DNA from 3 places in the Nocardia sp. NBC_01329 genome. Region 3 is predicted to be linked to each of the others. Evidence: riboswitches for the same ligand, from Rfam matches in the RefSeq annotation. Region 3 holds a riboswitch; each other region holds the start of a gene.
The links. A riboswitch is a leader RNA that binds a small molecule or an ion and turns the genes downstream of it on or off. The one in region 3 is predicted to bind cobalamin.
Positions count from the first base shown of each region.

Region 1: linked by a shared signal. The riboswitch ahead of OG405_RS08450 (short-chain fatty acyl-CoA regulator family protein) and the one ahead of metE (5-methyltetrahydropteroyltriglutamate--homocysteine S-methyltransferase) in region 3 are both predicted to bind cobalamin.
Region 2: linked by a shared signal. The riboswitch ahead of OG405_RS15305 (FecCD family ABC transporter permease) and the one ahead of metE (5-methyltetrahydropteroyltriglutamate--homocysteine S-methyltransferase) in region 3 are both predicted to bind cobalamin.

Region 1 covers NZ_CP108381.1:1,803,385-1,806,656, forward strand. Annotated here, with positions in the region: gene OG405_RS08445 (FecCD family ABC transporter permease) at 1-946, opposite strand, end outside; cobalamin riboswitch at 1,054-1,268, opposite strand; cobalamin riboswitch at 1,538-1,773, shown strand; gene OG405_RS08450 (short-chain fatty acyl-CoA regulator family protein) at 1,961-3,272, shown strand, end outside.
Region 2 covers NZ_CP108381.1:3,408,207-3,411,478, forward strand. Annotated here, with positions in the region: gene OG405_RS15295 (MFS transporter) at 1-861, shown strand, start outside; gene OG405_RS15300 (hypothetical protein) at 1,169-1,534, opposite strand; cobalamin riboswitch at 1,586-1,797, shown strand; gene OG405_RS15305 (FecCD family ABC transporter permease) at 1,907-2,959, shown strand; gene OG405_RS15310 (ABC transporter ATP-binding protein) at 2,959-3,272, shown strand, end outside.
Region 3 covers NZ_CP108381.1:977,692-980,963, reverse strand. Annotated here, with positions in the region: gene OG405_RS04590 (pyruvate carboxylase) at 1-1,267, opposite strand, end outside; cobalamin riboswitch at 1,577-1,780, shown strand; gene metE (5-methyltetrahydropteroyltriglutamate--homocysteine S-methyltransferase) at 1,930-3,272, shown strand, end outside.

The DNA of each region.
Region 1 (3,272 bases), 830 kb from region 3:
GCGTGCGCGCCAACAGGTCCGCGGTCACCAGGAACACCGCGCCCAGCAGCGGTGTCACGATGGTGAGGCGCCGGTGGTCGGCGCCCACCAGCAGTCTGGCGATATGGGGAACCACCAGTCCGACGAAGCCGATCGCCCCGCATACCGCGACGAAACAGCCTGTCATCGCGGCGGAGACCACGAACAGGGACAGCCGGAACCTGGCAGCGTTCATCCCCAGTGCGGCGCCGACCTCGTCTCCCATCGACAGCGCGTTGAGGTGTCGCGCGTACACGGCGATCACCACCAGTCCGATCACGGTGACCGCGGCGACGAGGGGCACCATCTGCCAGGTGGCCCCCGCCAGGCTTCCGAGCAGCCAGAACATCACTGAACGGGCGGCATCGCCGTGCGGGGCCATGAACACCAGCACCGTCGTCGCGGCGGAGAACCCGTAGCCGATGGCGGTACCGGTGAGCACCAGTCGCAGCGGTACCAGCCCGGCGGCCGAGCGCGCCATCAGATAGACCAGCACAGTCGCGCCCAGCGCCCCGGCGAAGGCCGCCGTCGACAATGCGTAGATCCCCAACGCGCCGAAGGCCCCGAAGAGTACGACTGCGGTGGCGCCCACCGACGCACCGGAGGAGATACCGAGGACATAAGGGTCGGCGAGAGCGTTACGAACCATCGCCTGCACCAGCAACCCGACTCCGCCGAGACCGCCCCCGACCAGAGCCGCCAGCAACACGCGAGGCAGACGCGAATCGACGACGATCCGATAGTCGGCGATATCGCCGGCGACCACCGTCGCGCCGGTGAGTTCGGCCCATAGGAACCAGACCGTGTCACGCCAGGGAATGTGCGCCGCACCCAGCGCCAATGCCAGCACGGAGACCAACGCGAGCGCCGCGATCAAACCGGCGGCGAGCACGGCGACCGCCGGTCGGCGCCTCTCGACAGTTCTCATCGATCCAGCTCTACCCGCACTGTCTCGAAACAGATGTGCGCAGAGGAGAGCGCCTTACGACCCATATCTCGTCAACCGCTCCCTCGGAGTCGACCGAAGACCGCGCCGTCGGCGCGACCACGCGGGCAGGTCTTCGGACTCGTGGACATGACGCTGGAAGGCGTCGCCTACTGGCGGTCGCTTCCCGGGCCGGGCGCCCAGTGCTGATGACCGCGGTCGTTTCCACATACCGCTGCGGGGCAGCTCCGGATTCTCACCGGATTCCCTCTTGCGAGCCGCCCGTCCGGGGACGAGCGGCAACCAGCGCCTGGTCACACTAGCATTCGAGCCCACGAGGGAGGCCGGTGTTCTCGATCACCGGCCTCGGTCGTGCGACTCATCGAGAACACCTCGCTGCTTCGAGGCAGGGCCGGGTAAGCGGTGTCGGACTCTGCGGCGGCACCGGATGCCGGTGAGCTCCGGTAGCTTCCGGGCGCCGACCCGGTCCTGGCGCGTTGTGGCGCTGCGGCCCTGTTGGGTCGGTGTTTCGCAGCAGGGATATTCTGGCGAGCGCAGCTGGTTCGTCTTGCGCTTCAGTGATGGCGCGAGATGTCGAAGCCTTCCACTCGAGGTCGGGTGATTTCGAGCGGATGGTGAGAGGGAATCCGGTGGGAATCCGGAACTGTCCCGCAGCGGTGAGTGGGAGCGACCGCCGTCACATGCACTGGGTTGTGTCCTGGGAAGCGATGGCGTGGTAGTACCAGCTCGGGGAGTGTTTCCGATCCCGAGTCGACCGATCGAGGTCGGTGCCCATGAGTCCGAAGACCTGCCGGTTGTGCCGGACACGACGTGTCCGGCGGTCGTCGCCTCGTGGATCGGGCGGTACGCCGATTTCCCGCATGCGGGTTGCGGCTCAGGTCCGTGCTGATGCTTCGAGGTCACCGGCCATCGCCGGCCTCCGCACGGCCGGTGCGGACAGGACGGTTGCGGTTTCGCGTGGGCGAGCGAGTGCCGATCTCGGAAAGGAACCTGGCTGTGGAGAAGATGTATGCCGGTGGCCGACTTCGTGCCTTGCGTGAGCAGCGGAGCCTGTCGCAATCCGGTCTGGCCAAGGCGCTCGGGTTGTCGCTGAGCTATGTCAATCAGCTGGAGAACGATCAGCGCCCGCTAACGGTGCCGGTGCTGATGCGTCTGACATCGACATTCGACTTGGAGGTGGGGTTCTTCGCGCCGGAGACCGATGCTCGGTTGCTGGCAGATCTGCATGAGGTGTTCACCGAGGACCCCGAATCTGCTTCGGTGAGCGGCAGCGAGCTGGATGATTTGCTTTCGCGAGTGCCGTCGGCGGCGCGGTTGCTGATCAGGCAGCACCGGCGTCTGCGCGCGGCCAACGGGCAGCTCGAGCAGTTCACTGCTGGGCTCGACGGTCCGATGCCGGATCTGCGCACCGCGATGCCGTATGAAGATGTCCGCGACTATTTCTACGACCGGCGCAACCATATCCCCGCACTCGACGCCGCCGCCGAGGATCTCTTCGCCGCGAGCGGGTTGAGTATCGGCGGTCTGGATCTGCAGCTGGCGCGACTACTGCGCGACGAGCACGGGGTGGGGGTGCGAATCCGGTCGGAGGATCCGGTGCGGCCCGGGCCCAAGAGGATCTACGATCCGGGAGCGCGCAGGCTCACGCTCGCGCGGCGCCTCACCGCCGGGCAGCGCGCGTTTCAGTTGGCGACTCAGTTGGCGTTCCTCAGTCAGGCCGAGGTGATCGAGGCTCTGCTCGCCGAGACCGAGGCGCTGCCGGCGGAGTCGCGGCGGCTGCTGCGTATCGGGCTGGCCAATTACTTCGCGGGCGCGCTCGTTCTGCCGTACGGGCTGTTTCTCGGCGCGGCGGAGGCGTTGCGTTACGACATCGACTTGCTCGCCGCGCAATTCGAGGTAGGTTTCGAAACAGTGTGTCATCGTCTGTCGACGCTGCAGCGGCGCGGGCAGCGCGGTGTGCCGTTCTTCTTCGTCCGTACAGATCGTGCGGGCAATATCTCGAAACGGCAGTCCGCCACTGCTTTCCATTTCTCCCGTACGGGTGGCAGTTGTCCGCTGTGGGTGGTGCACGATGCTTTCGCCACTCCGGGCCGGATTCGCACGCAGATCGCGGAGATGCCCGACGGACGTACTTATCTGTGGTCGGCGCGCACCACCGGAGAGAGCAATCCCGGATATCTGTCTCCTTCGCGGGATTTCGCTGTCGGTCTCGGATGTGACCTCGCCTTCGCCGATAAACTTGTCTATTCTCACGGCCTTCCGATCCACGATGCGGCCGCGGCTGTTCCTATCGGCGCAGGGTGCCGGG
Region 2 (3,272 bases), 2.4 Mb from region 3:
ATCGATGAGACCGAACGCCGTCCCGGCCGCTTCGACATGCCCGGCGCTCTCCTGGGCACCACAGGCATCGGCGCTGTGGTCTACGGATTCATCCGCGCCTCCGCCCACGGCTGGTCCGACTCGCAAACGATCGGATTCTGCGCCACCGGTGCGGTGTTGGTCGCTGTGTTCGTAGTCAACGAGTCGCGCGCGGCACAACCGATCCTGCCGCTGCGGTTGTTCACCGACCGCAACCGGGCCGGCGCCTATATCAACATGCTACTGGTGCCGACCACCCTGTTCGACATCATCTATTTCATGACGCAGTTCCTGCGGGACATCCGCGGCTACAGTCCGGTGCGCACCGGACTCGCATTCCTGCCACTGACAGTCGCAGTCTTCGCGACCGTGTATGCCGTGCCACGATTGGTGCAGCGTTTCGGCACCAAGGTGGTAATGGTCGCGGGCGCCGCCCTGGCGACCGCAGCGATGCTCTGGCTCACCCAACTCCACACCGACAGCGGCTACCTGACAGCGGTGCTCGGCCCCCTACTGTTGGCCGGTATCGGAGTGGGCCTCACCACCGTCCCGCTGACGATCACCATCCTGTCCGGGGTCGCACCACAGGACACGGGCGCCGCATCCGGAGCACTACAGACCATGCAGTGGATCGGCGGCGGCGCACTCGGGTTCGCCGTACTGGTGACAGCATTCGGCACAGCGATTCGTGACATGGGCGGTGCCGAGGGCAACGACCTGCCACCCGACGTCCAGGCACACGGGATCGCCACCGCATTCGCCGCAGGAACCGGCTTCACCGCACTCGCCTTCCTGATCGCACTCGTTGTCATCCGCACGATCAAACCCCCCACCTCCCGCTGATGAAACCGGCCGCTTCATCATGTGCGCCACGCCACCGGAAGGCACGTCGACCGCGTCGAGCAGCTACGTAGGTACAGCCTGCCAGAAGCCGGCTTTATGGCCGGCGTGCCGGGTCAGGCGACGACGGCGCGCTGTGGCACGTCGACATATTGAACCGGCAACTACGTCGAGGTCTCACGCGGCCGACGGCTACCCGGCCGGGCTTCGTCGAGTTGCTGAACACACGGACCGACGAGGCCGGGAAAACCCCGAAGCACTATGTCCCGGCGCCTGTTTCGGGCGCCGGGACATGCCGCTACCGCGAATGTCACGGTGAGACGGTGGCCGGCTCCGACGTAGAAGTGGCGATAGGGCGGCGACCGAAGTACAACAGGCCGGCGGCGAGTGCGCCCACGAACAGCGCGACCGTCCCGGCGAGCAACCAGCCGACGCCGAAGTTGGCGATGATCGGAATAACGCCCGCAGTCACCAGTCCACCACCGAAGAACGGCTCCATGATCAGCTGCTTATAGCCGAAAGCCTGATACGCAGGGGTTTTCAGATCCGGGTCGACCACCCGCAGCAGAATCAGACCCGTGGAAGTCACACCCATCGCCTGACCGACATCGGCGACACCACGTTCGAACCAGAAATCGGGCAGCATCCGCCGCGCCAGGAATACGAACGCACCCACCGTCCAGACCAGACCGGTGACCGCCAGCAGGATGAACGGCCCCAGCGGCTGCTAGGGTGACGGCGCGCTGGTTACCGCCCGTCCGTGACGGGCGGTTCGTAAGAGGGAATCCGGTGGGAATCCGGAGCTGCCCCGCAGCGGTATGTGGAAACGACCGCGGTCATGAGCACTGGGCGCACAACCCGGGAAGCGACCGTCAGTAGGTGACGCCGTCCGGCATCGTGTCCACGAGCCCGAAGACCTGCCCGCGTGACCGAGCCGACGGCGCGGTCCCCTGTCGACTCCGAGGGAGCGGTTGACCAGATATGAGCTGCGCGGCGCGTGCATGCGTTCGCGCACCCCAGAGCGGGACGGCAAGGTAGCGCCGGTCCGATGAGAACTGTCAAGAGGCGGCGGCTGTCGGTCGCCGTGCTGGTACCTGTCCTGATCGCGGCGCTTGCGGTGGTCTCCGTCCTCGCGCTGGCACTGGGCGCGGCACATATCCCCTGGCGTGACACCGTGTGGTTCCTGTGGGCCGAACTCACCGGCGGCACCGTGACGGCCGGCGATGTGGCGAACTATCGGATCGTCGTCGACTCCCGGCTGCCCCGGGTGTTGTTGGCGGCGCTCGTCGGGGCCGGTCTCGGCGGGGTCGGGCTGCTGGTACAGGCCATGGTGCGAAACGCGCTCGCCGACCCCTACGTTCTCGGAATCTCCTCAGGAGCATCGGTGGGCGCCACCGCGGTCGTACTCTTCGGAGCCTTCGGCGCGCTCGGCATCTACGCACTCTCCACCGCGGCCTTCGCCGGGGCACTCGGCGCCACGCTGCTCGTGTACCTGATGGCGCGGTCGGCCGCCGGGCTGGTACCGCTGCGGCTGGTCCTCACCGGCACCGCCATCGGCTACGGCTTCTCCGCAGCGACGACGGTGCTGGTATTCCTCGCCCCGCACGGAGATGCCGCCCGCTCGGTGATGTTCTGGCTGCTCGGGAGCTTGGCCGGAGCGACCTGGCAGATGGTTCCCCTGGTCGCCGCCGTGGCCGCGACCGGACTGACGGTCATCGCCGTGTATGCACGACACCTCAACGCACTGTCGATGGGCGACGAGGTCGGCGCCGCACTCGGGATGAACGCCTCCCGCTTCCGGCTGTTCCTGTTCGTCGCCTCCGCCGCGATGACCGGATGCTTCGTCGCGATATGCGGGGCAATCGGCTTCGTCGGACTCGTGGTTCCCCATATCGCCAGGCTGCTGGTGGGCGCCGACCATCGGCGACTCACCATCGTGACACCGCTGCTGGGCGCGGTATTCCTGGTGACCGCGGACCTGTTGGCACGGACACTCATCCCACCGCAGGAATTACCCCTTGGCGCCATCACCGCGGCGGTGGGAGTCCCCGTATTCGTGCTGTTGATGCGACGCCGCGGCGCACTGGTGGAGCACGGCTGATGCGCGTCGACTACGAAAGCGTCACGGTCGAGTTCGACGGCACGAGGGTCCTCGAGTCGGTGACCCTGGCTGCCGAACCGGGACAGTTCATCGGCGTCGTGGGCCCGAACGGCAGCGGTAAGTCCACCCTGTTGCGCTGCCTCTACCGGGCGCTGTCACCGGCGACGGGACGAGTCCTGGTCGACGGGACGAATATCTCGGCGATCAGCATGCGGGAGAACGCCCGTCAGGTAGCGGCGCTGACCCAGGATACGAACACCCCGTTCGATTTCACCGCCGCCGAGGTCGTGGCCACCGGACGCCTGCCACATAC
Region 3 (3,272 bases):
GGATATTGGTGGTGACGCCGCGGATACGGAACTCCATCAGCGCACGCCGCGCACGGGCCACCGCGGCCGGGAATTCCCGGCCCCGGCAGGTGAGTTTGACCAGCATGGAATCGAAGTAGGCCCCGATCTCGGCGCCGAGATTGGCGCCACCGTCGAGCCGGATCCCGGCGCCGCCGGGGGTGCGGTACGCGGTGATGCGGCCGGTATCGGGACGGAAACCGTTCGCCGGATCCTCGGTGGTGATCCGGCACTGCAGGGCCGCGCCCCGGATGGTGACCTTGTCCTGGCTCAACCCCAGATCCGCCAGACTCTCGCCGGCCGCGATCCGCAACTGGGACTGCACCAGGTCCACATCGGTGATCTCCTCGGTCACCGTATGTTCCACCTGGATCCGCGGGTTCATCTCGATGAACACGTGGTTGCCGCGCTCGTCGAGCAGGAATTCCACGGTGCCCGCGCAGCTGTACCCGATCTGCCGGGCGAAGGCCACCGCGTCCGCGCAGATCCGGTCCCGCAGTTCCGGGTCCAGGTTCGGCGCCGGGGCCAGCTCGATCACCTTCTGATGCCGCCGTTGCAGCGAACAGTCGCGCTCGAACAGATGCATGACATTGCCCTGGGTATCGGCCAGGATCTGCACCTCGATATGGCGCGGATTGACCACAGCCTGCTCCAGGAACACCGTCGGATCGCCGAATGCCGACTCCGCCTCGCGCGAAGCCGCCTCGATCGCCTCCCGCAGTCCGGACCGCTCGGCGACCCGGCGCATTCCGCGCCCGCCGCCACCGGCGACGGCCTTCACGAATATCGGGAACTCCATGGACTCCGACGCCGCGAGCAGCTCCGCCAGATCGGCCGAGGGCGCGCTCGAATTCAGCACCGGCAGCCCGGCCGCCTTCGCCGCGGCGATCGCGCGCGCCTTGTTACCGGCCAGTTCGAGGACTTCGGCGGAGGGGCCGATGAAGGTGATCCCCTCCCGCGCGCATGCCGCGGCCAGATCCGGATTCTCCGACAGGAACCCGTACCCCGGGTAGATCGCGTCGGCACCCGCTGTCTCGGCGGCCTCGATGATCGCCTCGACCGAGAGGTAGGCGCGGACCGGATGGCCTTCCTCCCCGATCTCGTATGCCTCGTCGGCCTTCAGGCGGTGGACCGAATTGCGGTCTTCGTGCGGGAAGACGGCAACCGTCCCGACACCGAGCTCGTATGCCGCGCGGAAGGCTCGGATGGCGATTTCGCCGCGGTTGGCAACCAAGACTTTCGAGAACATTGAACCAACGTACCCGGCGCCGCATCCAGGATCGACAGCGAAGTCCACTTGGCAGGATCTTCACAAGCGCGTATGGCAACGCTGCGAAGTCTTGTTCATAGCACCGTCATATCTCACCGACAACGACCCAGGCCTGTACGTATCCTCCGCCGCCGCGATATCCCGCCAGTCCAGGGCGCTCGGCCGATCTTGCGAAGGTATGCGAAGCCGAATGCGACCGGGCACCGTCCGGACCGCCCTGGGCAGCTCGGCGCGTCCACGTTATTGTGGTCCACGCAGCTGGTCCGCCGGCCGGACGACGAGGAGCCCCGAACGTCCGCCCCCGGCGCCGAAGCCCGCAATACGCGGGTGAGAGGGAATCCGGTGGGAATCCGGAACTGTCCCGCAGCGGTGAGCAGGAACGACCGCCGTCATCAGCACTGGGCCGTACAGCCTGGGAAGCGACGGCCAGTAGGTCGGCCGTAACGGCCGGTGCCCGCGAGTCCGAAGACCTGCCGGTTGTACCGGGTACGCCGTATCCGGTGGCCACCGCCTCGTGGATCAGGCGCCGCCACCAGTGCTGACATTTCGACCTGCCCTTGCGGCCGGGTCGTCCGGGGTCTCATCGGTGCCGTGCGTCCGTGAACGGCGATGGCCGTCGAACTTCAGCACTGGAGAACACCGTGACTGTTATTTCGCAGAGCCCGTTCACCGCAACGGTTCTCGGACTTCCCCGGGTGGGCCCGCGCCGGGAGCTCAAACGCGCGATCGAGTCCTACTGGAACGGGCGCATCGACGCGGCGCAGCTGCACGAGACCGGGCGCGCATTGCGCCGCGATCAGTACGCCGAGCTGGCTGCCGCCGGCCTGGATTCGATCCCCGTCGGCACCTTCTCCTACTACGACCAGATGCTCGATACGGCCGCCCTACTGGGCGCCCTGCCGACCCGGGTGGCCGATATCGAGAATCCGCTGGACCGCTATTTCGCGGCCGCCCGCGGCAACGAATCGGTGGAACCGCTGGAGATGACCAAGTGGTTCGATACGAACTACCACTATCTGGTCCCCGAACTCGGTCCGGAGACGACCTTCACTCTGCATCCCGGCGATCTGCTGGAGCAGGTGGCGGAGGCGATCGAATCGGGCGTCGCGGCACGGCCCGTGGTCATCGGGCCGGTCACCTTCCTGAAACTCGCCAAGGCCACCGGCGGGGCGGCCCTGGACCGCGTCGGGGAACTGATCCCGCTGTACCGGGAGCTGCTGCGGCTGCTGGCCGAAGCGGGGGCGAAGTGGGTGCAGCTCGACGAGCCCGCTCTGGTCACCGATCTCACCGAGGCCGAGATAGCGACACTGCGTCACGTCTACACGGAACTGACGGAATCGGAGAACCGCCCGGCCATCCTGGTCGCCACCTACTTCGGCCATCCGGGGCCGGCGCTGGATGCTCTGGCCGGGACCGATATCGAAGGTATCGCGGTCGATCTGGTCGCGGGTGCCGATATCGCCGCGGTCGCGGCGATTCCCGCACTGGCACACAAACTGCTCGTCGCGGGTGTGGTCGACGGCCGCAACGTGTGGCGCACCGATCTGGACGCCGCGCTGTCGACACTGGCCGCACTGCTGGGCAGTGTGCGGTCTCTGGCGGTCTCCACCTCGTGCTCACTGCTGCACGTCCCCTACTCGCTGGCGGTGGAGGCCCGGCTCGACGACGCGCTGCGTTCCTGGCTCGCCTTCGGTGCCGAGAAGACCGCCGAGGTGCGGGTGCTGGCCAGTGGTCTGAATTCCGGGACCGAGGCCGTCGCAGCGGAACTGGCGGCTGCTCGCGCCGCCGCGGCGAGCCGCCGAGACGATCCGCGGATCGGCAACGCGCAGGTACGCGCGCGGCTGGCGGCACTGGGCCCGGATGCTGTTCGGCGGGCGCCCGCCGAACAGCGCCGGTCCCTGCAACAGGATCGGCTGCGGCTCCCCGCCCTGCCCACCACCACTATCGGCTCCTACCCACAGACCTCGGCGATCCGGCTGGCCCG